DNA from 2 places in the Bacillus vallismortis genome. Region 1 is predicted to be linked to the other one. Evidence: predicted binding sites of a transcription regulator. Region 1 holds the regulator's gene; the other holds the start of a gene.
What was found. The regulator Rex, encoded in region 1, represses fermentation and respiration genes when NADH is low (regulators of the CRP and FNR family bind a similar motif). The targets are predictions, from matches to a motif close to TTGTGAAATATTTCACAA.
Positions count from the first base shown of each region.

Region 2: the regulator Rex is predicted to act here: its motif matches at 8,570-8,587, upstream of BV11031_RS20890 (YwiC-like family protein).

Region 1 covers NZ_CP026362.1:2,878,192-2,893,558, forward strand. Annotated here, with positions in the region: gene groES (co-chaperone GroES) at 1-219, opposite strand, end outside; gene BV11031_RS15175 (CPBP family intramembrane glutamic endopeptidase) at 458-1,192, shown strand; gene BV11031_RS15180 (YdiK family protein) at 1,189-1,380, shown strand; gene tatC (twin-arginine translocase subunit TatC) at 1,610-2,377, opposite strand; gene tatAY (sec-independent protein translocase protein TatAY) at 2,384-2,557, opposite strand; gene BV11031_RS15200 (redox-sensing transcriptional repressor Rex) at 2,579-3,226, opposite strand; gene moaC (cyclic pyranopterin monophosphate synthase MoaC) at 3,223-3,735, opposite strand; gene BV11031_RS15210 (ABC-F family ATP-binding cassette domain-containing protein) at 3,861-5,789, shown strand; gene tsaD (tRNA (adenosine(37)-N6)-threonylcarbamoyltransferase complex transferase subunit TsaD) at 6,016-7,056, opposite strand; gene rimI (ribosomal protein S18-alanine N-acetyltransferase) at 7,049-7,504, opposite strand; gene tsaB (tRNA (adenosine(37)-N6)-threonylcarbamoyltransferase complex dimerization subunit type 1 TsaB) at 7,514-8,203, opposite strand; gene tsaE (tRNA (adenosine(37)-N6)-threonylcarbamoyltransferase complex ATPase subunit type 1 TsaE) at 8,184-8,660, opposite strand; gene thiL (thiamine-phosphate kinase) at 8,675-9,652, opposite strand; tRNA gene BV11031_RS15240 (tRNA-Asp) at 9,834-9,910, opposite strand; tRNA gene BV11031_RS15245 (tRNA-Met) at 9,972-10,048, opposite strand; rRNA gene rrf (5S ribosomal RNA) at 10,071-10,186, opposite strand; rRNA gene BV11031_RS15255 (23S ribosomal RNA) at 10,315-13,242, opposite strand; rRNA gene BV11031_RS15260 (16S ribosomal RNA) at 13,475-15,024, opposite strand; tRNA gene BV11031_RS15265 (tRNA-Gly) at 15,180-15,253, opposite strand; tRNA gene BV11031_RS15270 (tRNA-Arg) at 15,268-15,344, opposite strand.
Region 2 covers NZ_CP026362.1:3,943,730-3,959,096, forward strand. Annotated here, with positions in the region: gene BV11031_RS20850 (YncE family protein) at 1-1,175, shown strand, start outside; partial or broken gene BV11031_RS23430 (bacteriocin biosynthesis protein AlbG) at 1,182-1,283, opposite strand; partial or broken gene BV11031_RS22735 (ATP-binding cassette domain-containing protein) at 1,277-1,420, opposite strand; gene albB (antilisterial bacteriocin subtilosin biosynthesis protein AlbB) at 1,417-1,578, opposite strand; partial or broken gene albA (subtilosin maturase AlbA) at 1,633-2,937, opposite strand; partial or broken gene BV11031_RS20865 (subtilosin A family bacteriocin) at 3,072-3,200, opposite strand; gene BV11031_RS20870 (YwiB family protein) at 3,514-3,942, shown strand; gene argS (arginine--tRNA ligase) at 3,939-5,609, shown strand; gene narK (nitrate transporter NarK) at 5,745-6,932, shown strand; gene fnr (fumarate/nitrate reduction transcriptional regulator Fnr) at 7,032-7,748, shown strand; gene BV11031_RS20890 (YwiC-like family protein) at 7,781-8,500, opposite strand; gene BV11031_RS20895 (cyclic nucleotide-binding domain-containing protein) at 8,644-9,120, shown strand; gene BV11031_RS20900 (nitrate reductase subunit alpha) at 9,536-13,222, shown strand; gene narH (nitrate reductase subunit beta) at 13,212-14,675, shown strand; gene narJ (nitrate reductase molybdenum cofactor assembly chaperone) at 14,701-15,255, shown strand; gene narI (respiratory nitrate reductase subunit gamma) at 15,252-15,367, shown strand, end outside.

The DNA of each region.
Region 1 (15,367 bases):
TTCAGTACCTGCGTATTTTGAGAAGATAATGCGGTCGCCCTCTTTTACTTCTAAAGCAACGCGCTCTCCGCTTTCTAACACGCGACCTGAACCAGCTGCCACGATTTTGCCTTCTTGCGGTTTTTCTTTTGCAGAATCCGGCAACACAATTCCGCTGGCAGTTTTTTCTTCAGATTCTACGAGTTCAATGACAACGCGATCACCTAATGGCTTTAACAATGTAATAACCTCCTCAATAGTATGAATATGTAATTTTAGCACTCAGCTCTAAAGAGTGCTAACACAGTTATTATAATAAAGAATCTCACTTCCAATTTCAAGTGATAAGATAAAAAATTTTCACGCTTTCATGATTCTTTTCGAGCCCCTCATCCCTTAGCTTTTTCACCCTCCGTTCCGATTATGTTACAATAGCTGTAGATGAATGAAACCCATTTAACAAAGGAGTACATACCATTTGAGAAAACAGTATTGGTTTATTATTTTGACATACATCGTCATGCAGTTTTCCGCATTAATCGGGATTCCATTGTTATATAAATTCGGTTATGCCGGAGGACAGCCTACCAAGGAGAATATGTTGCACGCACAAGGATTATGGTCCGTCATCAGCTTTATCGCCTGTCTCGTTGTCGTTCTGCTCATTCTGAGAACGGCTCCAAAAACAACACTGCGAAACGGCCGGAAAGACTCCGTCGGGCTTTCTATCCTGTGGGCGATAGCCGGTTTTTTCATTGCCCTTTTCTCTCAAGGAATAGCAGGCTCTATAGAATATTATGTATTCGGCATTGGAAGAGAATCAGAAAATACTCAAGCCATTCTGAAAGTCATTCAGGCAGTTCCGCTCATGATGATCGTTTCTTCTATCGTCGGGCCAATATTAGAAGAAATTATCTTCAGAAAAATCATTTTCGGCGCGCTTTATGAAAAAACGAATTTCTTTTTTGCAGGACTGCTCAGCTCGATTATTTTCGGTATTGTTCACGCTGATTTGAAACACCTTCTTCTTTATACAGCAATGGGCTTTACCTTTGCCTTCTTGTATGCCAGAACAAAACGGATATGGGTGCCGATTTTCGCCCATGTCATGATGAATACGTTTGTCGTTATCATGCAGCTTGAGCCTGTTCAGAAGTATCTTGAACAGCAGAGCACACAAATGCAATTGATTATTGGAGGATTATTTTCATGAGAAACCCGGTCGTTTGGGGAATGATCTATTTTGCCGTAGGGTGCATCTTTACTTATCTTGCCGCAAGCTCGCCAGGCAGCATGTGGTCATTCTACTCCATCCTGCTGATGGTGTTCGCCGCCTACAACATCAGCATTTCATTTAAGATGTTCGCCTTTTCATTTAAAATCAAAAAGAACCAGAAATAAAGAAAACCCATTTCTCGGAGAGAAATGGATTCGAAATTAAATCCTAAAACGGTTTTCGTTTTAGGATTTTGTCATTTTTCAGCGTGATTGAGAACCCTTGAAGCCTAGGAAAAGCGAGCATTGGAGCGGAGCGAATGTTTTAATTCGTGAGCACCAACGCACAGGCTTGACAACGAATGCGAGGGTTTGTCAACACGCTGAATCCATTTCTCACATGAGAAATGGATTTTTATGATTGCCCGGAAGACACGTCCTGATCGGAAGCGCTGCTTTTCTGCGCTTTCCGATAAGCGGCCCTCGATATCAAAATACTGATTTCATATAAGATCAAAAGCGGAACAGTGACCATCATATGAGACAAAAGCTCAGGAGGCGTAATCAAGGCAGCGATCACAAGCAGCACAAAATACGCATACTTTCTGACCTTCGCTAAGAACATCGGAGTCACAATTCCAAGCCTGGTCAAAAACATGAGGATGACCGGCATTTGAAACAATAAGCCGAACGGAATTGTCAGCTGCAGGAGAAAGTGAAAATACTCATTAATTCCGATCACCTGATTGACATTCAAGTCTTGAGAGATTCGCTTCATAAAATCAACCACAAAAGGAAATAAAATATAATATGAAAAGGATAAGCCCGCTAAAAACAGCAAAACAGAGATTGGAATGTAGCTGAGCGTCACTTTTCGCTCTTTCTCATAAAGGCCCGGGCTCACAAAAGCCCAAAGCTGATACAGAATCACCGGCGAGGTCAGGACAATTCCGATGATAAACGCGAATTGCATAAACACAAAAAGCGGGTCTGTCAGGTTAAACGCGTTAAGCGTCAGCTCTTTCGCCTCATCTGTTTCTTGCAGATATACAATAATCGGCTTCGCTAAAAAAAACCCTGCGATAAAGAAAACGACAAAGGCCAACGCCACAACCAGCAATCGTTTTCGAAGCTCAGCAATATGCTCCAGCAGCGACATTTGATTCACTTTCATTCTTGTCATCCTTACTTACTGATCTTCTTTCTTTTTTTCCTCTTCATCACTCGTTAATCCTTTAGTAGCGTTTTTGAATTCACGAAGTGTGTCTCCAGCTGCTTTCCCCAGTTCAGGCAGCTTTTTGGGACCGAAGATAATCAAAGCAATGATTGCGATAACAGCAAGGCTTCCAGGACCGATCGGCATATGTGGGCTCCTCCTTTCCCTCTATTCGATTTCCTCCAAAACTGAATAATGCTTTAAGAAATAGACAAGTGACTGAAGCTCTACAGCTAAATCTATATGGTGAATTCGAATGTGGTCCGGCACATTCAAACGGGCCGGCGTAAAATTAAGAATACCCTTTATCCCTAACGCGACTAATCTGTCTGTAATGGGCTGAGCGGCAACTGCTGGCACTGTTAGAATGGCAACTGATTCATCTTTTACATACTGTTCAAGGTCATTAAGATTATAGACGGGCACACCGCCTACCTCAGTTCCTATTTTACTCTCATTTATATCAAAAGCCATAGAAATTTTTGTGTTATTATTTTTTGTGAAATTATAGTGAAGAAATGCCGTTCCCAAGTTCCCGACACCAATCAAGATGACATCTGTCATTTCATCCTGATCAAGCGTTTTGCGGAAAAAAGACAGCAAATAATCCACGTTATATCCATATCCTTTTTTGCCAAGAGCTCCAAAATAGGAAAAATCCCTGCGAATCGTGGCGGAATCAACCTTTACGGCATCACTGAGTTCAGCGGAAGATACACGCTGTTTTCCTGACGCATGCAGGTTCTTTAAAAAGCGATAGTAGAGCGGCAGCCGTTTTGCCGTCGCCTGCGGAATTTTTGATTGATCCTTATTCATTTTTGGTCCTCCACATTATACTCGGATAGTTCTCTTTTAAAGTCACCGTTTTTCCCGCCTGTCTTTTCAAGCAAGAAAGTAGGGCCGATGACCATCCCTTTATCAAGAGCCTTGCACATATCGTAAACAGTAAGAGCGCACACCGATGCAGAAGTGAGCGCTTCCATTTCCACACCTGTACTCCCTTTCGTTTTGACCTGTGCTTTTATATGAAGTATAACTTCTGTTTCTTTTATTTTCCAGTCAAACGATATGTCTACCCCGCTCAGTGATAGCGGATGGCACATCGGAATGATATTGGACGTTTGCTTTGCGGCCATAATGCCTGCCACCTGCGAAACAGCCAATACATCTCCTTTACCGATATCGTGACTTTGTATTTTCTCGTACACTTCATGCTTCATGTGTACGCTTGAAACAGCCGCCGCAGTACGGACAGTCGAAGATTTTTCGCTGATATCCACCATCTGGGCTCGTCCCTGTTCATTAAAATGAGAAAATCCATTCATATTCAAACTCTCCTTAAAAAGATCATACACTATTTTCTTCTCTATGTCTTATTCGGCCAATGTATTGTTTGCTGACTTCTGATTGATAAGCTACACTTAACTTATTATAGCAGAGGTGAAATAATATGATGATCTTACAAGTTAATCAGCTGTCCAAATCATTTGGTGCTGATACTATTTTAAACAATATAAAGCTGGAAGTCAGAAATCGTGATCGCATTGCCATTGTTGGTCGAAATGGCGCGGGTAAATCCACGCTGCTTAAAATTATCGCAGGCCAGCTATCGTATGAAAAGGGCGAAATCATTAAACCGAAAGATATGACAATGGGATATCTCGCCCAGCATACGGGCTTGGATTCTAAGCTTACCATAAAAGAAGAGCTGCTGACTGTTTTTGACCACTTGAAAGCAATGGAAAAAGAAATGCGGACGATGGAAGAAAAAATGGCGGCAGCTGATCCGGATGAATTGGAAAGCATTATGAAAACCTATGACCGGCTTCAGCAGGAATTCAAAGATAAAGGCGGCTATCAATATGAAGCGGATGTCAGATCTGTGCTGCACGGCCTTGGTTTCAGCCATTTTGACGATTCTACACAGGTCCAAAGCCTGAGCGGAGGCCAGAAAACAAGGCTGGCCCTAGGTAAGCTTCTATTAACACAGCCCGATTTGCTCATTCTCGATGAGCCGACAAACCATCTGGATATTGACACACTAACCTGGCTTGAACATTATTTGCAAGGCTATTCAGGCGCCATTATGATCGTTTCGCATGACCGTTACTTTTTAGACAAAGTGGTAAACCAAGTGTACGAGGTATCAAGAGCTGAAAGCAAAAAATATCACGGCAACTACAGCGCTTATCTCGACCAAAAAGCCGCGCAATATGAAAAAGATCTGAAAGTATATGAAAAGCAGCAGGACGAAATCGCTAAGCTCCAAGACTTCGTAGACCGAAATCTGGCGAGAGCCTCTACCACAAAACGAGCGCAAAGCCGCAGAAAGCAGCTTGAGCGAATGGACGTCATGTCAAAACCGCTCGGCGATGAAAAATCCGCAAGCTTTCATTTTGATATTACAAAACAGAGCGGAAACGAAGTCTTGCGTGTTCAGGATCTCACAATCAGCTATGAAAACCAGCCTCCGCTTTTAACGGAAGTGTCGTTCATGCTCACAAGAGGAGAAAGCGCTGCGCTTGTCGGCCCTAACGGAATCGGTAAGTCGACATTGCTGAAAACATTAATGGACACCCTGAAGCCAGATCAAGGAACGATCTCATATGGGTCGAATGTCAGTGTCGGCTACTATGACCAGGAGCAGGCTGAGCTGACTTCCGCTAAACGTGTCCTTGATGAACTGTGGGATGAGTATCCGGGGCTTCCGGAGAAAGAAATCAGAACTTGTCTCGGAAACTTCTTATTTTCCGGAGATGATGTATTGAAACCCGTGCATTCATTAAGCGGGGGCGAAAAAGCAAGATTGGCCCTTGCTAAGCTGATGCTTCAAAAAGCGAATTTTCTCATTCTTGATGAACCGACAAACCATCTGGACTTAGATAGCAAAGAAGTCCTCGAAAACGCGCTGATTGATTATCCGGGCACACTGTTATTTGTCTCACATGACAGATATTTTATTAACAGAATCGCCACAAGAGTGTTTGAGCTTTCCTCAAACCATATAGAAGAGTATCTGGGAGATTACGATTATTATACGGAGAAAAAAACAGAACAGCTTGAACTGGAAAAAATGAATCAGCAAGAAGAAGCCGAAAAAACGCCTGCTTCGATAAAGTCTGACTCCAAACGTTCCTACGAAGAAGAAAAAGAATGGAAAAAGAAAGAACGACAACGGCTGCGGCGAATTGAAGAAATTGAAATCGCTGTTCAAACCATTGAAGAAAACATCAGCCGCAATGATGAATTGCTATGTGATCCGGAAGTCTATCAAGACCATGAAAAGGTACAAGCCATCCATGCTGACAACGAAAAGCTCAATCAGGAGCTGGAAACTCTTTTATCCGAATGGGAAGAACTATCCACAGAAGAAGATTAAAAAAAGTCAAGCACCTCTTTTTAGAGGTGCTTTTTATCCACAGAAAATAACCCTATAAAACAAATAAGTAAGCGTTTTATACACATTATCCACAAAATTTTCTGAATTCATCCACTTTATTAACAATGTCCTCAACCCTTTATCCATCGATACCTTCATAATTACTAACAGATATGTGGATAAATTGAGAATTATCTGTTAATAACAAATAAAAAGCCTCACTCCATTATGTCGTGAGACTTTGATAAGAAGTCAATTCAAGGCCAGGCTGGCCATTCATATCATATGCACCGCGAATTCCCTTCTCAAATGCAATAGTGCCAGCCGCAGCAATCATCGCAGCATTGTCCGTACACAATGCCAACGGAGGAATGACAAGCGCAATCCCTTCATGCTGGGCAAATTCCTTTTCTAGTGCAGCTCTGAGTCCTCTGTTTGCAGCTACTCCACCGGCTAAAAGGACCTGTTTCACATCATATTCCTTTGCCGCACGCGCCGTTTTCGTCACTAAGACATCAATCACGCTATTTTGGAAACTGGCAGACAAATCTTCCGGAGCAATCTCCTGCCCTTTTTGGGACGCATTATGAAGCGTATTGATCACCGCGGACTTCAACCCACTGAAGCTGAAATTGTATGAGCCTTCTTCGAGCCATGCGCGAGGAAGCGGAATATTGTCATTTCCTTTTTCGGCAAGCTTGTCAATTTGCGGTCCGCCCGGATATGGCAGTCCCATCGTTCGCGCCACTTTGTCATAAGCTTCTCCTGCTGCATCATCGAGCGTTTCCCCAATGACGTCAAATGATCCGTGTTCCTTCATATAAACCAATTCTGTATGGCCTCCTGAAACGACTAAAGCCAGTGCTGGAAATACAATGTCTTCTACAAGGCGATTCGCGTATATATGACCGGCTATATGATGGACGCCAATTAACGGAATGTTATGCGCAAAGCTCAATGCTTTAGCAGCGTTTACTCCGATAAGAAGCGCTCCCACAAGTCCCGGACCTTCAGTAACTGCAATCGCGTCAATTTCACTATACGTCATGTCAGCTTTACGAAAAGCCTCTTCTATGACCAAAGTAATTTGCTCAACATGATGTCTTGACGCAATTTCCGGAACAACGCCTCCAAAGCGCTTATGGCTATCAATTTGAGAAGCCACTACGTTCGAAATGATTTCTTTTCCGTTTTTTACGATAGCTGCCGCCGTTTCATCACAGCTTGTTTCAATTCCTAATACGTACGTCTCTTTTTGCTCACTCATTTATCGTCACCCACATAATTAACGCATCTTCCCCGTTATCAGTATAATAGTTCTTTCTTATTCCGCCGGGCTGCATCCCGAACTTTTTATATAAGCCTTGAGCAGGATGATTCGAAACCCTCACTTCAAGCGAAAGCCTCCTTGCATCTTTTTCTTTGCACAGTTCCACCGCTGAGCGAAAAAGCGTTTCTCCTAAAGACTGGCCTCGATACTCCGGCTTGATCGCGATATTTGTAATTTGGGCATCGTCCATCACAATCCAAATTCCGCAATACCCAGCAACATGGCCGTCCTTTTCAATCACGAAATAATGAGCATACGGATTTTCCAGCAGCTCATGATAAAAAGAATCCTTCGTCCAAGGAGACGTAAACGAGGATGTTTCGATTTCGTATACGTGATCAATATCATCAGGCCGCATGATTCTGACGGCTGCTTTTGTTTTCATCCTATCACCCTACTTTTGACTTTCAATCCATTTCGCTTCCGCTTCTGCCAGCCGCAAGTAATCCGGGACAAGCCGGTGAACGTCCTCTGCTTCCTTTTCCGCACCTAGAAAAGCCAATTCTGAAGGACGCGGATTTTGTTGAGCCGCAGCGCCAATGACCGCTTTAGTTCCAAGCACATCCTCTATCATCTGCTTATGAATAGAAGTATCATGACCTAAAAACAAAACAGGGCGATCCTTTTCTTTTAGCATCTCCAGCCATTCGGCCAGCATCACATTTTGATCTGGAACCACTTGCTCCAAAAGCCCGTTTTTATATTCATACAGTCCTGTATACACCTGTCCACGTCTGGCATCAAAGATAGGGCTGATCAAACCGTCAAAATGCCGTCCATTTGCCGCGAGCGTCTCAAGGCTTGATACAGCAGCAATCGGTATGTGTAAAGACCAGGCAAGGGTTTTGGCGAGCGTCACACCAATTCTGACTCCTGTGTATGAACCAGGGCCTTTTGCAACAACAATTTTAGAAAGATCCTGCGGTGTCATATCACAATCATTCAGTAATGAATGAACAGCAGGCATTGCTCTGACAGAGTGGTTCTTTTTCAAATATGTCATGTGTTCTGCTATGACGGTGTCTTCTCGAAGCAGCGCAATGCCCAACGTATAATTTGATGTGTCAATTGCTAATATTGTCATGTCTACTTATCTCCTCACAAAGCATTTCATACCGATCCCCGACAGCAGTAAAGGTTATTTCCCGCTCTTCATCACCAGCTCTTTTGATGACAATTTGCAGTCGCTCCTGCGGCAGCTGTTCTTCAATTAAATGAGCCCATTCAACGAGACAGACACCTTGTCCGTGAAAATATTCATCAAGTCCCAAATCTTCACTTTCATCTTCCATTCTATACACATCCATATGATAAAGAGGAAGTGTGCCATCGTTATATTCTTTTATAATTGTAAAAGTCGGACTGTTTACAACACGTGTAATTCTAAGTCCTTTTGCAAAACCTTTCGTAAAAGTTGTTTTTCCGGCTCCTAAATCGCCCTCTAATGTCAGGACGTCTCCCGGTTTAGCAAACGATGCCGTCAGCTTGGCAATCGCTTTTGTTTCTTCAGGATTTACAGTTCTCCACTTTAATTGCTTCACACGAGTCACCCATCTTATTTAAAATGATTATATCCTTTTTTTTCTAAGATCACTGATGTTTTATCTGTTTTTAGGATCACATTGGATTCAGTTTTTTCTATGACATGACCAATCTTTGTAATGGGCAGTTGACGTGTTTCACACTCTTGCTTCAACAATTCCCATTCCCCCTTTGAAACCGTTCCTGTCAGCTCAAAATCCTCCCCGCCAAATAAAGCCCATTCTTTCCAGTGAGGATGGAGCTTAGGCAAGTCAGAATGGACTGGAAGCATACGTTCATCAATTTCAATTGAAACACAGCTGGCTTCCGCAATCTCATGTAATTCGCTAGCTAATCCGTCACTGATATCATTTAAAGCCGCACGCTGAACATTCGAGCATAATCTGCCGATGTTTACTCTCGGCTGAGGCCGTTTATGCCTGTTGATAAAGTAACTGGCTTCAATCACTGCGTTTTGGGGATCAGTCTCTTCTGACAACAAAGAAAGTCCCGCTGCAGAAGAACCGATTTCACCGGTTACAAACACAACATCGTTGGGTCTTGCCAAGCTACGCAAACATGCCTGTCCCTTTTCAACTTCCCCGATTACAGTGACTGTAACAACTAATTTGTCAGAGGTAGAGACTGTATCGCCGCCAATCAGATCCATATGATATAGTTTCGCCAGTTCATTCATTCCTTCATACATTGCCTTGATTTCAGATTCCGTCCATTTTGAAGGTACCGCAAGTGATACCAAATAAAATTTAGGAATGCCTCCCATCGCGGCAATATCACTTATATTAACGGCTAATGCCTTATACCCGATATCTTCAGGTGAGGAATAGTGTAATTTGAAATGCACGCCTTCTACCATAGTATCAACACAAACAATTTCCTGAACGCCATGTTTCGCAGTGTAGAGCGCTGCATCATCACCAATTCCTACATCAACGGAAGAGTGGTGAGTGGTCCGCGGAGTAATGCTATGTATTAAATCAAATTCATCCATGAACCAAAACCCCCTTTCAACCTGCTTATGCCTATATGTACTCTTCTTAGTGTATCGAATTTTGCTGTAATATCCAAGATGTTGCCGATATAAAAGAAAGCTTGGCTATGACACCAAGCAGAAGCTACCGTAAAAGAAAACACAAAAAAAACGAAAGCATGATCGTTTCGTTTACAAAAAATGGCGGTCCGGACGGGACTCGAACCCGCGACCTCCTGCGTGACAGGCAGGCATTCTAACCAACTGAACTACCGGACCATATTAAAATGAATTATTTTAGTTGCACCCTTCGGGCATTCCTTATTTCATTCATATATTTTGGTTGCGGGGGCAGGATTTGAACCTGCGACCTTCGGGTTATGAGCCCGACGAGCTACCGAACTGCTCCACCCCGCGATGATAATAATTTATGATACAAGCTTGGCGGCGTCCTACTCTCACAGGGGGAAACCCCCGACTACCATCGGCGCTGAAGAGCTTAACTTCCGTGTTCGGCATGGGAACGGGTGTGACCTCTTCGCTATCGCCACCAAACAAATGCCTTCAGGATGAAGGTACTGGACGTTTCTCACAGGATGTGAGAGCCCTTAGCGGAGTTTCTTTCCGCCTTTTAGAGAGATATTCTCTCAAAACTAGATAACAGATATGACATCAATCAAAATGTGGTTAAGTCCTCGATCGATTAGTATCTGTCAGCTCCATGTGTCGCCACACTTCCACCTCAGACCTATCAACCTGATCATCTTTCAGGGATCTTACTTCCTTGCGGAATGGGAAATCTCATCTTGAGGGGGGCTTCATGCTTAGATGCTTTCAGCACTTATCCCGTCCGCACATAGCTACCCAGCGATGCCCTTGGCAGAACAACTGGTACACCAGCGGTGCGTCCATCCCGGTCCTCTCGTACTAAGGACAGCTCCTCTCAAATTTCCTGCGCCCGCGACGGATAGGGACCGAACTGTCTCACGACGTTCTGAACCCAGCTCGCGTACCGCTTTAATGGGCGAACAGCCCAACCCTTGGGACCGACTACAGCCCCAGGATGCGATGAGCCGACATCGAGGTGCCAAACCTCCCCGTCGATGTGGACTCTTGGGGGAGATAAGCCTGTTATCCCCGGGGTAGCTTTTATCCGTTGAGCGATGGCCCTTCCATGCGGAACCACCGGATCACTAAGCCCGACTTTCGTCCCTGCTCGACTTGTAGGTCTCGCAGTCAAGCTCCCTTGTGCCTTTACACTCTGCGAATGATTTCCAACCATTCTGAGGGAACCTTTGGGCGCCTCCGTTACCTTTTAGGAGGCGACCGCCCCAGTCAAACTGCCCACCTGACACTGTCTCCCCGCCCGATAAGGGCGGCGGGTTAGAAGGTCAATACAGCCAGGGTAGTATCCCACCGATGCCTCCACCGAAGCTGGCGCTCCGGTTTCCAAGGCTCCTACCTATCCTGTACAAGCTGTACCAACATTCAATATCAGGCTGCAGTAAAGCTCCACGGGGTCTTTCCGTCCTGTCGCGGGTAACCTGCATCTTCACAGGTACTATAATTTCACCGAGTCTCTCGTTGAGACAGTGCCCAGATCGTTGCGCCTTTCGTGCGGGTCGGAACTTACCCGACAAGGAATTTCGCTACCTTAGGACCGTTATAGTTACGGCCGCCGTTTACTGGGGCTTCAATTCGCACCTTCGCTTACGCTAAGCGCTCCTCTTAACCTTCCAGCACCGGGCAGGCGTCAGCCCCTATACTTCGCCTTACGGCTTCGCAGAGACCTGTGTTTTTGCTAAACAGTCGCCTGGGCCTATTAACTGCGGCTCTCTCGGGCTTGCACCCTAACAGAGCACCCCTTCTCCCGAAGTTACGGGGTCATTTTGCCGAGTTCCTTAACGAGAGTTCTCTCGATCACCTTAGGATTCTCTCCTCGCCTACCTGTGTCGGTTTGCGGTACGGGCACCTCTCACCTCGCTAGAGGCTTTTCTTGGCAGTGTGGAATCAGGAACTTCGCTACTATATTTCGCTCGCCATCACAGCTCAGCCTTATGGGAAACGGATTTGCCTATTTCCCAGCCTAACTGCTTGGACGCGGATATCCAATACCGCGCTTACCCTATCCTCCTGCGTCCCCCCATTGCTCAAATGGTGAGGAGGTGGTACAGGAATATCAACCTGTTGTCCATCGCCTACGCCTTTCGGCCTCGGCTTAGGTCCCGACTAACCCTGAGCGGACGAGCCTTCCTCAGGAAACCTTAGGCATTCGGTGGAGGGGATTCTCACCCCTCTTTCGCTACTCATACCGGCATTCTCACTTCTAAGCGCTCCACCAGTCCTTCCGGTCTGGCTTCACAGCCCTTAGAACGCTCTCCTACCACTGTTCGAAGAACAGTCCGCAGCTTCGGTGATACGTTTAGCCCCGGTACATTTTCGGCGCAGAGTCACTCGACCAGTGAGCTATTACGCACTCTTTAAATGGTGGCTGCTTCTAAGCCAACATCCTGGTTGTCTAAGCAACTCCACATCCTTTTCCACTTAACGTATACTTTGGGACCTTAGCTGGCGGTCTGGGCTGTTTCCCTTTCGACTACGGATCTTATCACTCGCAGTCTGACTCCCAAGGATAAGTCATTGGCATTCGGAGTTTGACTGAATTCGGTAACCCGGTAGGGGCCCCTAGTCCAATCAGTGCTCTACCTCCAAGACTCTTACCTTGAGGCTAGCCCTAAAGCTATTTCGGAGAGAACCAGCTATCTCCAGGTTCGATTGGCATTTCACCCCTACCCACACCTCATCCCCGCACTTTTCAACGTGCGTGGGTTCGGGCCTCCATTCAGTGTTACCTGAACTTCACCCTGGACATGGGTAGATCACCTGGTTTCGGGTCTACGACCACGTACTCATGCGCCCTATTCAGACTCGCTTTCGCTGCGGCTCCGCATCTTCTGCTTAACCTTGCACGGGATCGTAACTCGCCGGTTCATTCTACAAAAGGCACGCCATCACCCGTTAACGGGCTCTGACTACTTGTAGGCACACGGTTTCAGGATCTCTTTCACTCCCCTTCCGGGGTGCTTTTCACCTTTCCCTCACGGTACTGGTTCACTATCGGTCACTAGGGAGTATTTAGCCTTGGGAGATGGTCCTCCCGGATTCCGACGGAATTTCACGTGTTCCGCCGTACTCAGGATCCACTCAGGAGAGAACGAAGTTTTGACTACAGGGCTGTTACCTCCTATGGCGGGCCTTTCCAGACCTCTTCATCTACCTCGTTCCTTTGTAACTCCGTACAGAGTGTCCTACAACCCCAAGAGGCAAGCCTCTTGGTTTGGGCTAATCCCGTTTCGCTCGCCGCTACTCAGGGAATCGCATTTGCTTTCTCTTCCTCCGGGTACTTAGATGTTTCAGTTCCCCGGGTCTGCCTTCTCATATCCTATGAATTCAGATATGGATACCACTCCATTACGAGTGGTGGGTTTCCCCATTCGGAAATCTCCGGATCAAAGCTTGCTTACAGCTCCCCGAAGCATATCGGTGTTCGTCCCGTCCTTCATCGGCTCCTAGTGCCAAGGCATCCACCGTGCGCCCTTTCTAACTTAACCGTTAAAAAGAATCACTATGTGATATCTTGTCTTACTAATTGAATGTGATGTCTACTGTTATCTAGTTTTCAAAGAACAACGCATAGGACATGCTAACACATGCGTTGCCACACGATGTGGCGCATTTAGCAGGTGCTCCTATGTCTGAAGGAATGATCCTTCAAAACTAAACAAGACAGGGAACGTTCTGTTTATAAGACCCAAGGTCTTATATTCCGTAATATATCCTTAGAAAGGAGGTGATCCAGCCGCACCTTCCGATACGGCTACCTTGTTACGACTTCACCCCAATCATCTGTCCCACCTTCGGCGGCTGGCTCCTAAAAGGTTACCTCACCGACTTCGGGTGTTACAAACTCTCGTGGTGTGACGGGCGGTGTGTACAAGGCCCGGGAACGTATTCACCGCGGCATGCTGATCCGCGATTACTAGCGATTCCAGCTTCACGCAGTCGAGTTGCAGACTGCGATCCGAACTGAGAACAGATTTGTGGGATTGGCTTAACCTCGCGGTTTCGCTGCCCTTTGTTCTGTCCATTGTAGCACGTGTGTAGCCCAGGTCATAAGGGGCATGATGATTTGACGTCATCCCCACCTTCCTCCGGTTTGTCACCGGCAGTCACCTTAGAGTGCCCAACTGAATGCTGGCAACTAAGATCAAGGGTTGCGCTCGTTGCGGGACTTAACCCAACATCTCACGACACGAGCTGACGACAACCATGCACCACCTGTCACTCTGCCCCCGAAGGGGACGTCCTATCTCTAGGATTGTCAGAGGATGTCAAGACCTGGTAAGGTTCTTCGCGTTGCTTCGAATTAAACCACATGCTCCACCGCTTGTGCGGGCCCCCGTCAATTCCTTTGAGTTTCAGTCTTGCGACCGTACTCCCCAGGCGGAGTGCTTAATGCGTTAGCTGCAGCACTAAGGGGCGGAAACCCCCTAACACTTAGCACTCATCGTTTACGGCGTGGACTACCAGGGTATCTAATCCTGTTCGCTCCCCACGCTTTCGCTCCTCAGCGTCAGTTACAGACCAGAGAGTCGCCTTCGCCACTGGTGTTCCTCCACATCTCTACGCATTTCACCGCTACACGTGGAATTCCACTCTCCTCTTCTGCACTCAAGTTCCCCAGTTTCCAATGACCCTCCCCGGTTGAGCCGGGGGCTTTCACATCAGACTTAAGAAACCGCCTGCGAGCCCTTTACGCCCAATAATTCCGGACAACGCTTGCCACCTACGTATTACCGCGGCTGCTGGCACGTAGTTAGCCGTGGCTTTCTGGTTAGGTACCGTCAAGGTGCCGCCCTATTTGAACGGCACTTGTTCTTCCCTAACAACAGAGCTTTACGATCCGAAAACCTTCATCACTCACGCGGCGTTGCTCCGTCAGACTTTCGTCCATTGCGGAAGATTCCCTACTGCTGCCTCCCGTAGGAGTCTGGGCCGTGTCTCAGTCCCAGTGTGGCCGATCACCCTCTCAGGTCGGCTACGCATCGTTGCCTTGGTGAGCCATTACCTCACCAACTAGCTAATGCGCCGCGGGTCCATCTGTAAGTGGTAGCCGAAGCCACCTTTTATGTTTGAACCATGCGGTTCAAACAAGCATCCGGTATTAGCCCCGGTTTCCCGGAGTTATCCCAGTCTTACAGGCAGGTTACCCACGTGTTACTCACCCGTCCGCCGCTAACATCAGGGAGCAAGCTCCCATCTGTCCGCTCGACTTGCATGTATTAGGCACGCCGCCAGCGTTCGTCCTGAGCCAGGATCAAACTCTCCATAAAGTAATGGAGCGCAGATTAAGTTCGTCACATTCTGTGACAACATCTGCATGACCTGCATCATGCAGGCCCCTGACTACGCACATCGCTGTGCGATTTATAAAAATGAATTAACAGGTACGTTTTGTCTTGTTTAGTTTTCAAAGATCATTCAATAATGGAGCGGGTGATGAGAATCGAACTCACGACATCAGCTTGGAAGGCTGAGGTTTTACCACTAAACTACACCCGCGTGGTATTTTATAATGGCGCGCCCGAGAGGAGTCGAACCCCTAACCTTTTGATCCGTAGTCAAACGCTCTATCCAATTGAGCTACGGGCGCTTATCAAGCGACTTAACTATCAT
Region 2 (15,367 bases), 1.1 Mb from region 1:
CATGTTTAACCGAAACAGGGGTTGAATATGGCATTCGCCTTCAAGGGACGATTGAATTATTAGTCAGTGTTGAACCGGTACGGAATGAATATGGACAGGGAGAGGCAGCGATCTCCAAGATTGAGACAGCGGAAATTGATCAAATGGTTTATTATTCTGAACAGGCTGAGGACTGTCCTGATCTGAGCCAAGTCACAGTAGAACATATCGTGATTGTTCCGCCTTTTTATGGAAATCCACTGACTGTAACGGGAACGATCATTCTAGTACCGGAGCAGGAGATACGTTCTTACGTGTTTACAGCCAATACTGGAGACAGCACGGTTTCCGTTATTGATGCAGAATTACACACTGTTGTAAAAACCATTCCATTTTCTGCTGTCCCGACTAATTTAGGTGTTACTTTTGATAAAGCATACACGTATGTCCTCCATGGGAATACCAACCTTGTCTCAGTAATTGATAACAAAACACTAACGATTATCAATACTATTACTGTTGGAGGAGGGCCAAGAACGATTGAATTTGATCCAACAAACGAATTCGCGTATGTGATGGCCGCTGGCTCAATTTATATGATTAACATGGCCTTGCAATCAGTGATTCATGTCATATCAGTGCCCGGTTCCATAGACTTTGCTTTGGATCCAAATGGACAGTATGTCTATACCGTCAATACGAGTAGTTGGTCAGTTGATCAATATGATGTGAATACAGGCCAGCTTGTTGGCAGCCTCGTGAATGAGTTAGAATATCCAAGTTTAATTGAAATGTCATATGACGGAGACTTTGCGTATGTGATGAATAGTGAATTATGGCCAAAGGTTGTCACAAAGATCAGTTTGTCACCCTTAAGCGTGGAAGGTAATTTGAATCGTTTTTTCGATGTTCTGAGGACGATTGTATTTTCGTTTGACAGTACACGAGCTTATCTTCTAGAACCATATTTCGATCCGTCTCTCATTTATAATCTCACTGTCGTCAATACAGCCACAAACGAAATTATCGCGAGTGTTTCTCTCCCCGGCGCCATTGACCTCGCCGTAACGCCGGACAATCAGTACATTTACGCGGCACAGCCCGATGACAATACTGTGACCGTATACCGCACAAGTGATTATACAGCCGTGACGGTGATCCCGGTTGGCGCGGGTCCGTCCGCGATTGCGATGTAGAAGCTGTTACAGCTCAAAAGAAGCGGGGCCGCGGTCAGAGATGTGCTTATAGATGGATAGTCCGATTTGCTGAATCGCCGCTAGGATGATTAGGAACAGCAGTTCACTTCATGTTGTTTTCCGGCGCCGTTTACCCCAAGCAATCCGTAAACAGCGCCTTTTTCTAAATGTAATTCTACGTTTTCTAAGATGACGTTGTCCCGTTCATACCAAACGGATACATCGTGTATATCCAAACTGCTCATCGCGAGTCAGCCTTCCGCGCGCGCATTCCGAAAAGAATGGCAATGGCAATGAAAATCACTGTAAATAGATAATCGCTTTTGACAAAATAGACGACTGCGCCGATGACAAAGATAAATGAAAGGAGATACAGTAAAAGTCTTCTTTGTGCTGATGACAAATCGTTTCCCTCCTACATAAGCTGGACCACGTCTTCTACTCGTTCATTTTTCGCCTAGGAGCACATGTTTTTCCGGGGATAGTTTGTTAGCGTTCAGCCCTTTTAAATAACAGCCTCCGCGATAGCCGCTGAATGGCATTTGTCTTTCATGCAATGCTTGCTGAACCTCGACGCCTGCGCTTCCCACAATTTATGGACGAGGGGAGAGTTAAAGATGCTTTCATATGAGTCATGAAAAATATTCCCCAGTGAAACTTCCTTCGGAAAGAGCGCGCCCGGACGCACTTCTCCGAGCGGGCTAATCACGATGGACTTCCAGCCAGCGCCGCAGTTTGCCGCACGTTTTCTCTCATAAGGAATAATCGGGATCAGATCTTTAAATTCATCAATGAGATGTTGCTCGTATTCCATAAATTTGCGGTGCTGCTCGGCATTTTTTGTGGGCTGAACCATGTCTCTGCCTCTTCCGAAATCATCAACCCAATTGTAAGAGAAGGCCTTTGCCCCGAGATCCCGGACCTTTTGGGCCATATCATGGATTTCCCACATGTTTTTTTCGAAAACGGACATGGCAACTTTGACAAATATCCCATGGTCACTCAACAATTTTATCGTTTTGCAAGTTTGGGCAAAAGAGCCTTTTCTCCCTCTAAAGGAGTCATGGATCTCGGAATGGACACTATCGAGAGAAATGCCGACAATGATTTTTTGCTTGTAGTCTTTTAATAGCTCAAGGCTCTCTTTTCGCATAAGTGTTCCGTTCGTTAAGACAGCGACTTTTTTGAACTTTTTACACACATAGTCAAGAATCTCATTGGCGTTCGGATGGACAAAGATTTCTCCGCCTGTGATTTCGCATGTCAATACACCGTTGTCAAACAGCGTATCAGCCGTTTTCTTGAGTTGCTCAATCGACACGGTGCCGAGCGCTTCCGGCGAGCTTGCCAAATAACAGTGGGCGCATTTCAAATTACAGCGATGCGTCAGCTCAAAGGTGGCGTGCAGCGGCATCGGAAATTCATCGCTTCCGCTCGTGTTGATTGCTTGGCTGCCGGGCTTGTTTCCAAACTGAATGACCTGCTTGTTCAAAAGCATGTTGAGCATGTCGTAAAACCAGTCTTTGTGGTCTTCCGGTGATTCATCGTAGACGGCGCATTGCTCCGCCAAAATCTGATCAGCTGTTGTTTGCCCATCCATTCGCATACAAAGCTCGTAAGCCGTTTTGTTAAGATCCAAATACTCGAAGTCAGAAATGGAAACTTTATCGCGCAAGTAGTCGATTTCTAACACGCCTCCCTGAGGAAACTGGTGCACTCTTACATTTTCATTAATAAATGGAAATATACGTTCTGTAAACAAAATACCATCCCCTATACATATGATTCAAATGAAAAACGATTGTGTATGTATAACTAAGAGGTAGCATGTAGTTAAAAACTGTAATTACTTAAAAAGGACATAGCAGAAAGACTATGCCCTTTTGGAGAACTTATTCCCCATAGACCGAATAGACCTGTAACACCGCCAATTTCAAAATCAGGGATAAAGCCGTCCACTAGACAAACGGCTCCGATCGAGCATGTCGCACAACCTTTGTTTTCTGCAATGACAGCTTTTTTCAACCATTGGGTATTCCCTTTTTTTTGTTATTCTAACAGATCTATGTTGTGCTTTTATCATAAAACTAACAAATTACCAATTCAATACATATATTTTGAAGAAAATGTGAAATGGAAACAATAGATTTCGGAAAAGTATAACTTTTTTTGAAGGTAACTAATGATATGCTTTTCTCTTCTATTAAGGAAATGCTTTTTATGAGGTTTATCTTCAAATCTGATGAGCAATGATGGTAAGATAGAAGCAGTTGAAGTTTACAAACCGAATGATTATACTATTCAAGTCAAAGTGGAATGATGAAAAGGACGTGTCAAAATGAAGCAAGAGACACCGATAACACTCCATGTGAAATCTGTGATCGGAGATGACGGAAACCAGGAAGTCATCCAATTCCGCACCACCGGATTTTACTATGTTAAACAAAATAAAGTGTATCTATCTTATTATGAAGAACACGACTTAGGCAAAGTAAAAACAATTGTGAAAGTAAGCGAAGGCGAAGTGCTGGTCATGAGGTCAGGCGCTGTCAAAATGAATCAGCGTTTCGTAACGGGAGCTTCCACAATTGCCAAATATAAAATGTCATTTGGTGAGCTTGAGCTGAAAACTAGCACAATATCGATTCAATCTGATCTCGGTGAAGAAAAAGGCCGTATCAGTATCGCATATGACATGCATGTCGGAGACGAGCAGCAGCATTTACATCATATGACGATCACGTATGAGGGAGGAACTCACGCATGAACATTGCGGAACAAATGAAGGACGTGCTGAAAGAAGAAATCAAAGCGGCCGTTCTGAAAGCGGGGTTGGCTGAAGAAAGCCAGATTCCGAATGTCGTTTTAGAAACACCGAAAGATAAAACACACGGCGATTATTCAACAAATATGGCGATGCAGCTGGCGAGAGTCGCAAAAAAAGCGCCGCGCCAAATCGCTGAAGAGATTGTCGCTCATTTTGATAAAGGAAAGGCTTCGATTGAAAAATTGGATATCGCCGGCCCGGGTTTTATTAATTTCTATATGAACAATCACTATTTAACGAAGCTGATTCCGTCTGTGTTAAAAGCGGGAGAAGCGTACGGGGAAACGAATATTGGAAACGGTGAGCGCGTTCAAGTAGAATTTGTATCAGCGAATCCGACGGGGGACCTTCACCTTGGCCATGCGCGCGGTGCGGCTGTCGGCGATTCTTTGTGCAATGTGCTTTCAAAAGCGGGCTACGATGTGAGCCGCGAATACTACATTAACGATGCCGGAAACCAAATCAACAACCTGGCGCTTTCTGTGGAAGTCCGTTACTTTGAAGCGCTCGGCTTGGAAAAACCGATGCCGGAGGACGGCTACCGCGGCGAGGATATCATTGCGATCGGAAAGCGTCTCGCAGAGGAATACGGCGACCGTTTCGTCAACGAAGACGAAAGCGAACGCCTCGCGTTTTTCCGTGAATACGGCCTAAAATACGAGCTGGAAAAGCTTCGCAAGGACTTGGAAAACTTCCGTGTGCCGTTTGATGTGTGGTATTCCGAAACATCGCTGTATCAAAACGGAAAAATCGACAAGGCGCTTGAAGCGATCCGCGAAAAAGGCCATGTCTATGAAGAAGACGGCGCGACTTGGTTCCGCTCCACGACGTTCGGCGATGATAAAGACCGCGTATTGATTAAGAAGGACGGCACGTACACGTACCTGCTGCCTGATATCGCATACCATAAAGACAAGCTTGACCGCGGCTTTGATAAGCTGATTAATGTTTGGGGCGCCGATCACCACGGCTACATCCCGCGTATGAAAGCGGCAATCGAAGCGCTGGGCTATGAAAAAGGAACGCTTGAAGTCGAAATCATTCAGCTCGTTCACCTTTACAAAAACGGCGAGAAAATGAAAATGAGCAAACGGACGGGTAAAGCGGTAACGATGCGCGACCTGATTGAAGAAGTCGGCTTGGATGCCGTGCGTTACTTCTTTGCGATGCGCAGTGCCGATACGCATATGGACTTTGACTTAGATCTTGCTGTATCAACATCTAACGAAAACCCTGTGTATTACGCACAATACGCTCATGCCCGTATTTGCAGCATGCTTCGCCAAGGGGAAGAACAGGGACTTAAGCCGGCGGCGGATCTTGATTTCAGCCATGTTCAATCAGAAAAAGAATATGATCTGCTGAAAACAATCGGCGGCTTCCCGGAAGCGGTGGCGGAAGCGGCGGAAAAACGAATTCCGCACCGCGTCACAAATTATATTTATGATCTGGCTTCTGCTTTGCACAGCTTCTATAACGCAGAGAAAGTCATCGACCCTGAAAATGAAGAGAAAAGCCGCGAGCGCCTTGCATTAATGAAGGCAACGCAAATTACGCTGAACAATGCGCTTCAGCTGATCGGCGTATCGGCTCCGGAAAAAATGTAATCATAAAAAAAGGACAAAGTCTTCGGACTGTGTCCTTTTTTTTATGCGTAAAACGTGTGATGTAATTCACAAACCCGTTTGCCGAGTTTTTGTATGATAGGACTGATTATTGAATCATTGAAAGGGGCAAGCCGAATGTTCAACCGTCAACATATCCAATTATCGTTACAGTCATTAAGCTTGGTGGCAGGGTTTATGGTTTGGGTGCTGATTTCATCACTCATTAGCCAAATCACATTAGATATTCATTTAAGCAAAGGCGAGATTTCTTTGGTGACGGCGATTCCCGTCATCCTCGGATCGCTTCTCCGCATTCCTTTAGGGTATTTAACGAACAGGTTTGGCGCGCGGCTGATGTTTATGATCAGCTTCATCCTGCTTTTGTTTCCGGTGTTTTGGATCAGTATCGCGGATTCCCTGTTTGATTTAATCGCGGGCGGTTTTTTCTTAGGGATCGGAGGAGCGGTTTTCTCCATTGGGGTAACATCCCTTCCGAAATATTATCCGAAAGAAAAGCACGGTTTCGTCAATGGGATTTACGGGGCCGGAAACATCGGAACCGCGATTACCACATTTGCGGCGCCGGTTATCGCCCAAGCGGCGGGATGGAAAGCAACCGTGCAAATGTATATGGTTCTGCTGGCTGTTTTCGCATTGCTGCATGTTTTGTTCGGCGATCGGCATGAGAAGAAAGTGAATGTTTCCATAAAGGCCCAAATCAAAACCGTTTACCGAAATCAAGTTCTGTGGTTTTTGAGTCTGTTTTATTTTATTACGTTTGGCGCCTTTGTCGCCTTCACCATTTATCTCCCGAACTTTCTGGTAGAGCACTTTGGGCTGAACCCTGCGGACGCCGGTTTGCGGACGGCTGGGTTTATTGCCGTCTCTACGCTGCTCAGGCCTGCGGGCGGATTTTTGGCTGATAAGATGAGCCCGCTCCGCATCCTGATGGTTGTTTTTGCGGGACTTACGTTATCGGGCATTATCTTATCGTTCTCGCCGACGATCGGCCTTTATACGTTTGGGTCATTAACGGTGGCAGTTTGCTCAGGTATAGGAAACGGAACCGTTTTTAAACTGGTGCCTTTTTATTTTTCGAAGCAAGCGGGGATTGCCAATGGTATTGTGTCTGCCATGGGCGGATTAGGCGGTTTTTTCCCTCCGCTGATATTGGCGAGTGTTTTTCAGGCCACAGGCCAATACGCGATCGGCTTTATGGCGCTATCGGAAGTGGCGTTAGCCAGCTTTGTCCTTGTCATATGGATGTATTGGCAGGAAAGAATGAAAGCACACACGGAGAGAAACAGCCAGAGCATCAGCTAACACTGGGCATTCACAAGATTGTTAGTTTTTTCTTGATGGGTGCAAAACAATTCACGTTACAATAAACATACGCAACGTGACTTTCTTCGAGGTGAGCTCATGAATATTCTCTCTGTTCGACCATCTGATAGTGATCTTCTGTCCAGCGATCTCTTTGAATTGCTGGAATCGATCAGTACGAAAAGAAAAATGGAAAAACACACGTATTTGTTTCGAGAAGGAATGGATGCAGAAGAACTGTATCTGCTTCAATCAGGACTCATTGAAATCGGCAAACTGACATCTGACGGAAAAGATCTGACCCTTAGAATTTGCCAAAGAAATGATATTGTCGGGGAATTAACACTTTTCACTGAAGAACCGAGATATATGCTCAGTGCAAAGGTGCTAGAGGATGGCGAGGTGCTCGTCATTAATAAAAACAAGCTGGAAAAGGAACTCATTCAAAACGGTGCTCTGACATTTGAATTTATGAAATGGATGAGCACCCATCTCCGGAAAATTCAGTCTAAGATCAGGGATCTGCTTCTTCACGGCAAAAAGGGGGCGCTCTACTCCACCCTTATCCGCTTATCAAACAGCTACGGGGTGGAACGAAGCGACGGCATTCTGATTAACATCGCGCTGACAAATCAGGATTTGGCAAAGTTTTGCGCGGCGGCAAGGGAAAGCGTCAACCGTATGCTGGGAGACCTCCGCAAACAAGGGGTGATTTCGATAGACGAATCCGGAAAAATTATTTTGCACAAGCGGGACTATTTACGATGTGAAATTGAGTGTGAAAATTGTCCGCTGGAGATTTGCAATATTGATTGAAAAACCAAGGGCCGCCGGCGGTCCTTGGTTTTTTATCTTGTGATTGCTAGGCACATGGCGGCAAAAAAGAAGCAGGCATTCACCATTTCCAGAATGCCGATCGTTTTCACGGGCCAATCTCTTCCGTAAAAAAACCAAGCCCGCAAACTGCTTGGGATAAAAGCAAGAAATGCCCATCCGGCTCCGAGAAGAGCGGATAAAAAGGGGAGCAGCAAGTGGTATCCCCATGACCAGTATGCAAAAGTGCTGTTTTTTCTCTCCCGGATCACCGACTTTACATAAAAGGAACTCCCGATAAAAAATATAGCAGATTGCAAGAATATAAACCAAGCCCTGCCGTCAAGGATTCCTGTCCCAAGCCAGCAGCTCGCAAGCCCCCCTGAGCAAAAGAACAAGACACCCGCAATATCATTCACTAATGCTCGTTCGTTTTTACGGCGGGCATAGCACACATGGATGAGAAAAAGCGGCAATAACGAAATGCCAATCCAGATGAGTGCCGGTTTATGAAAAATGGAGATCATCAAAAAGCAGCAGGCCGAAACACCGTAGTAACATATCCACTTTTGGTAAAGTTTGATCTGCTTCTTCTTCAAGGCGAGGGTGACGGGATAGACCGTCAAATAAAGGAAAAGCCACCCTAGGAAGAGCGGAATATGCCAGAAAACGGGACCGCCCTTGACCATCCCGAGTGAAAATGGAATCAGAAGCATGGCCCACGCGCCGTGCTGTTTTGGAATCATCGTCTTCATCGAAATCCTCCTTTTTTATTTAATTATAAATAGAGACAGTCTTTCGATTAGTGACATTCATCATACAGGCTGTGAAATACATCACTGCTGTACAGGCTTAATCGGGCTACACTAAAGCTATCCTTAGCACAGGAGGCTTTCCTATGAATCAGTGTGACTATTTATTATTTCTGAAACAACTTCCTATGTTTAATGGAGTGCCTGTGTCCATTGTTGAAACCTTGCTGAAAAACGGGACGTTGATTAGCGGCTCATCTGATCAGTCTTCATCCTTTCTTCATTGTCAATCCGTTTATGTCGTATTAAAAGGCAGTGTCCGTTTGATGGACAGCAGGCTCCCGGAAGGATCGAAAACCGTTGCGCTGTGGGAAAAAGGCGATGTGTTTCCGGTTGATGAAAAAGGAGGGCTGTACTTATCGCCTTTTATCTCAGTCAATGTCTCTTCAGACGTTCTTATTCTCAATATCCCTTATTACATATTTAAAAAAATGATGTCTTACCATCCGCAGCTGCAAATGAACTTTTTGGCCATGCTACAGCAAAATGTTTTTTGTTCCTATCAATTATTTTTGCGTTATCTGCACACATCACAGGATGAAAACGCCAAACCCGGTTCTTAAAAAGAACCGGTCAGCGTGTCGACAAACCCTCGCATTCGTTGTCAGGCCTGCGCGTCGGTGCTCACGAATATCTACATTCGCTGTGCTCCGATGCTCGCCCTTCCTAGACTTCAAGGGTTTTCAATCACGCTGAAAAGATGACAAAGTCATAAAACGAAAACCGTTTTATGACTTTGTCAACAATCTGCCCGGTTCTTAAAAAGAACCGGTTTTTTTGATCTTTGAATGAAAGGCGGTTCATGACTCAGGTCCTGCCTGAACGCCGCCGTCATCACGTCCTGTGAAAGTCTGTTCCTTCTTCTCAATGTGAACATTTTGTGAAAAAAACAAAGTGTGTGACATAGTTCACAAGGAAACACGCTTTCTCTGTTTATAGTGAACTTAGCATTACCTGACTCGGAAGGAGTGAACGCTCATGAAGAAAAAGAAAATGAGTCCGTTGTTTAGGAGATTAAACTATTTCTCTCCTATCGAACACCATTCAAATCAACATAGCCAAACGACCCGCGAAGATCGCGATTGGGAGAATGTATACAGAAACAGATGGCAGTACGACAAAGTCGTCCGCTCCACCCACGGCGTCAACTGTACGGGGTCCTGCAGCTGGAATATTTATGTGAAAAATGGAATTGTCACATGGGAAGGACAAAACTTGAATTATCCATCAACAAGCCCTGATATGCCTGATTTCGAACCGAGAGGCTGTCCGCGAGGGGCCAGTTTTTCTTGGTATATTTACAGCCCGCTTCGTGTGAAATATCCATACGTGCGCGGTGTGCTGATCAATTTGTGGCGGGAAGCACTGCAGGCCCATCAAAATCCATTGGATGCTTGGAAATCGATCGTTGAAAATCCTGAAAAAGCAAAGTCCTATAAACAGGCAAGAGGGAAGGGCGGTTTTGTGCGCGCTGAATGGCCGGAGGTGCTGAAGCTGATTTCAGCCTCTCTGCTCTATACCGTCATGAAATACGGGCCTGACCGGAATGTCGGTTTTTCTCCGATTCCGGCCATGTCCATGATCAGCCATGCCTCAGGCTCCCGGTTTATGTCTTTAATCGGCGGACCGATGCTCAGTTTTTATGACTGGTATGCGGATCTTCCTCCGGCGTCCCCGCAAATCTGGGGTGACCAGACGGACGTTCCGGAAAGCAGTGATTGGTACAACTCAGGCTATATCATGACATGGGGCTCCAACGTTCCGTTAACAAGAACGCCTGACGCGCATTTTTTGGCTGAGGCCCGTTATAAAGGCGCTAAGGTTATTTCGATCAGTCCGGATTTTGCGGAATCCTCAAAGTTCGCGGATGACTGGCTGAGTATCCGCCAAGGGACTGACGGAGCGCTTGCGATGGCTATGGGCCACGTCATTTTGCAGGAATTTTACGTGAACCAAGAGACGGAACGTTTCATTGACTATGCGAAGCAATACACAGATTTTCCGTTCTTCGTCACCCTGTCGAAAGAAAATGGCGTATACACAGCGGGGCGGTTTCTGCATGCGAAGGACATTGGCCGGAAGACAAAGCATGATCAGTGGAAGCCTGCGGTCTGGAATGAGAAGACAAACGCATTTGCCATACCGCAAGGGACAATGGGCTCCCGCTGGGACGGGCAGCAGAAATGGAACCTGCACATGGTCGATGAAGAAACCGGGGAACCGATAGAACCCCGTCTCTCTGTACTCGGAATAGAGGACGAAATCGGCACGGTGCGCATCCCTTATTTTTCAAATGACGGCAACAAAGTGCTTGAGCGGGATTTGCCGATTAAAAAACTGGATCTGAACGGCGAAGAGGTTTGTATCACGACCGTATTTGACTTAATATTGGCCAACTACGGCGTAAACCGGGGCATCGGCGATCAATCAGCTGCCTCTTATGATGATCCTGAGCCGTTTACACCTGGATGGCAGGAACAGATGACAGGAATCAAAAAAGAAGCCGTCATTAAGATAGCCAGAGAGTTTGCCCAAAATGCGATCGATACAGACGGCCGTTCCATGATTATCGTAGGGGCGGGGATCAACCACTGGTTCAACTCCGACACGATTTACCGGGCGGTGTTAAATCTTGTTTTGCTGGTAGGCGCCCAAGGTGTAAACGGAGGCGGATGGGCCCATTATGTAGGGCAGGAAAAGCTCCGTCCCGCTGAAGGGTGGCAGACGATTGCCAACGCAAAAGACTGGGAGGGCGTGCCCAAGCTGCAAAACGGCACCTCGTTTTTCTACTTTGCGACAGATCAGTGGCGATATGAGGACCAGCCGATCAGTGACTTGGCTTCACCGATCGCTGCGTCATCCCGCTATAAGCATCACGCCGATTACAATGTGCTGGCAGCGCGTTTAGGGTGGCTTCCGTCTTACCCGACATTCAATCAAAACGGTATTGACCTTTACAAGGAAGCTGAACAAGCGGGGGCAGTAACACCTGAAGAAGTTGGGGCGTACGTGGCCTCACAGCTTCAAGAGAAAAAGCTGAAATTCGCGATTGAAGATCCCGACAATGAAGTGAATTTCCCAAGAAATCTCTTCGTATGGCGGGCAAATCTGATCTCCAGCTCAGGAAAAGGGCATGAGTATTTTCTCAAGCATTTGCTGGGAACGACGAATGGCTTGATGAATGACGACAGCGACAGCATCCGCCCCGAAGAAATCAAATGGCGGGAGCAAGCGCCGGAAGGAAAGCTCGACTTGTTAATCAATCTTGATTTTCGAATGGCTGGTACGGCACTCTATTCTGATATCGTGCTGCCGGCGGCGACATGGTATGAAAAACACGATCTCAGCAGCACAGATATGCATCCGTTTATTCATCCTTTCGCTCCGGCGATCTCGGCTCCGTGGGAATCGAAGTCAGACTGGGATATTTTCAAAGCCCTGTCGAAAGCCGTTTCCGATCTGGCAGAAGAAGTCGATATGGAGCCTGTGAAAGAAGTAGTCGCGACGCCGCTTCTTCATGACACCGCGCAGGAATTGGCTCAGCCGTTAGGCAAAATCAATGACTGGAGCAAGGGCGAATGTGAAGCCATTCCGGGAAAAACGATGCCGAACATCCATGTCGTTGAACGGGATTACAAGCACATTTTTCATAAAATGACCGCGCTCGGATCTCACGCCGGATTAAAACCGAGCGGAACAAAAGGGATGAGCTGGTCGATAGCTGATGAATATGAATCACTCAAAAAGAGACTGGGAGACATCTCAACGGACAGTGTCGCCAAGGGATGTCCAAATATAAGTGAAGCGAAGCAGGCGGCAGAAGCGATTTTAACCCTATCGTCCACTTCAAATGGAAAAGTCGCCGTGAAAGCATGGGAATCGCTTGAAAAGATCACAAACCTGAAGCTAAAAGACCTGGCGGAAGAACGAGAGGAAGAATGCTTTACGTTCGAACAAATTACAGCCCAGCCGAAAACGGTCATCACCTCTCCGGCATTTACCGGCTCGGAAAAAGGCGGACGCAGGTACTCGCCGTTTACGACGAACGTAGAAAAATTAATCCCGTGGCGAACCCTGACCGGAAGGCAATCTTATTATGTCGATCATGAACTGATGATGGAATTCGGTGAAACGATGGCGACATTTAAACCGATCCTCCAGCACCGTCCGTTTCTGAGCAAGCGGCCTGATCAAGAGGGAAAAGAAATCGTCCTCAATTATTTGACACCGCATAATAAATGGTCCGTCCACAGCATGTATTTTGATTCTTTGCCGATGCTTACCCTGTTCCGCGGCGGGCCGACCGTGTGGATGAATAAAGATGATGCAGAGGACACGGATATCAAAGACAACGATTGGATTGAATGTTTTAACCGAAATGGTGTTGTCGTCGCGAGAGCGGTTTTGTCTCACCGGATTCCTAAAGGTATGGCGTTTATGCATCATGCCCAGGATCGCCACATCAACGTGCCCGGCACGAAGCTGACGAATAACCGCGGAGGCACCCATAACAGTCCGACAAGGATACATGTCAAGCCGACACAGATGATCGGGGGCTATGCCCAGCTCAGCTACGGCTTTAACTACTACGGTCCAACGGGGAATCAGCGCGACCTGAACGTCGTCATCCGTAAGCTGAAGGAGGTCGATTGGCTTGAAGATTAAAGCGCAAATCGGAATGGTCATGAACTTGGATAAATGCATCGGCTGTCACACGTGCAGCGTCACCTGCAAAAACACGTGGACAAACCGTGCCGGTGCGGAATATATGTACTTCAATAATGTAGAAACAAAACCGGGCATCGGCTACCCGAAGCACTGGGAGGACCAGGACAAATATAAGGGCGGCTGGACATTGAAAAAAGGAAAGCTCGAGCTGAAATCCGGGCCGAAAACAAATCGGCTCGCAGGCCTTTTCTATAACCCGAATCAGCCGTCAATTGATGATTACTATGAACCTTGGAACTATGATTATGAAACATTAACGAACAGCCCGCAGAAAAAACACCAGCCAGTGGCGCGCCCGAAATCGTCCTTGACAGGGGATTTTATGAATATCGAATGGGGGCCGAACTGGGAGGATGACCTTGCAGGCGGCCACATTACAGGGCTTGAAGACCCAAACGTGCAAAAGATGGAGGAATCGATCAAAACAGAATTCGATGAGGTCTTTATGATGTATCTGCCGCGTATTTGCGAGCACTGCATCAACCCGGCGTGCGTGTCCTCTTGTCCATCGGGGGCCATGTACAAACGCGAGGAAGACGGCATTGTGCTTGTGGATCAAAACGCATGCCGTTCATGGAGATATTGTGTTTCATCCTGCCCTTATAAAAAGGTTTATTTTAACTGGCAAACGAACAAAGCGGAAAAATGCACCCTCTGCTTTCCGCGCTTGGAGGCGGGGCTGCCGACCATCTGCTCCGAGACGTGTGTAGGCAGAATCCGCTACCTCGGCGTCATGCTGTACGACGCAGACAAAGTGGAGGAAGCGGCATCTGTTGAAAATGAAAAGGATCTCTACCATTCCCAATTGGATGTTTTTCTTGATTCGAATGACCCTGAAGTTGCCAAACTGGCAAAAGAACAAGGCATCCCGGCTGAATGGATAGAGGCCGCGCAGCAATCGCCGATCTATAAAATGATCATCGACTGGAAGATTGCGCTGCCGCTTCACCCTGAGTACCGGACGCTGCCGATGGTTTGGTACATTCCGCCGCTGAGCCCGATTATGAATCTCTTTGAAGGAAAAGGCAGCCAGCAAACGGCGGAAGATATTTTTCCGGCTATCGACCAAATGAGAATTCCGATTGACTATTTGGCACAGCTATTAACGGCCGGTGATACGGATCATATTCGGTCAACATTAAAGAAAATGTCTGTCATGCGCCAGTATATGAGAGCGGTCCAGACGAATAAAACCGTCGACCAGGCACTGATCTCCAGTGTCGGCTTAACAGAACAGCAAATCGAAGACATGTATCGGCTGCTTGCCATCGCCAAATATGATGACCGCTTTGTGATTCCGAGCAGCCACCGGGAAGAAGTGTCCGATTTATATGCTGAACAGGGGAGCTGCGGCTTATCATTTTCAGGCGGTCCCGGTTCTTGTTTCTAATTTTTGATAAACGAGGTGTAACAAGATGAACACCACAGACAGGCAAATCACGTTCTCTGCTCTTTCCGCTCTTCTTTCCTATCCGGATGAGGAGTGGAGAGCCGAGCTTCCCGATTGGAAGGCTCTTATCTATGAAATCAGCAACCGGCACATCCGGGAGAAGCTGCTGCGCTTTTTCGAGGCGTCTGCGAACTTTACTCAAGAAGCGCTGATTGAACACTATGTCTATACATTCGACTTCGGGAAAAAAACGAATATGTACGTCACTTATTTCAACTCAGGCGAGCAAAGGGAACGCGGGATTGAATTGCTGCATTTAAAAAACACCTACCAGCAATCCGGTTTCATGCCGACAGACAAAGAGTTGCCTGATTATCTTCCGCTTATGCTGGAATTTGCCGCGGTTGCGGAGATCGAAGCTGTGAATAGCGTATTTGAAACCTATTTGTCCAATGTGAGGGAGCTGGCATCCCGCCTCGAAAAAAATGACAGTATCTATGCGGAGTTGCTGCACGTGCTGCTGGCCGCGCTGGAAAATATCGGCTTGCGTGAAAGCGTTGAAGGGGCTGTTCAGCCATGAGTGGGCAGATCCTGTGGGGCGTGATGCCATACATTGTCATGACGATCTTCATCGGCGGCCATATTTACCGCTATCAGCATGACCAATTTGGCTGGAACGCGAAATCAAGCGA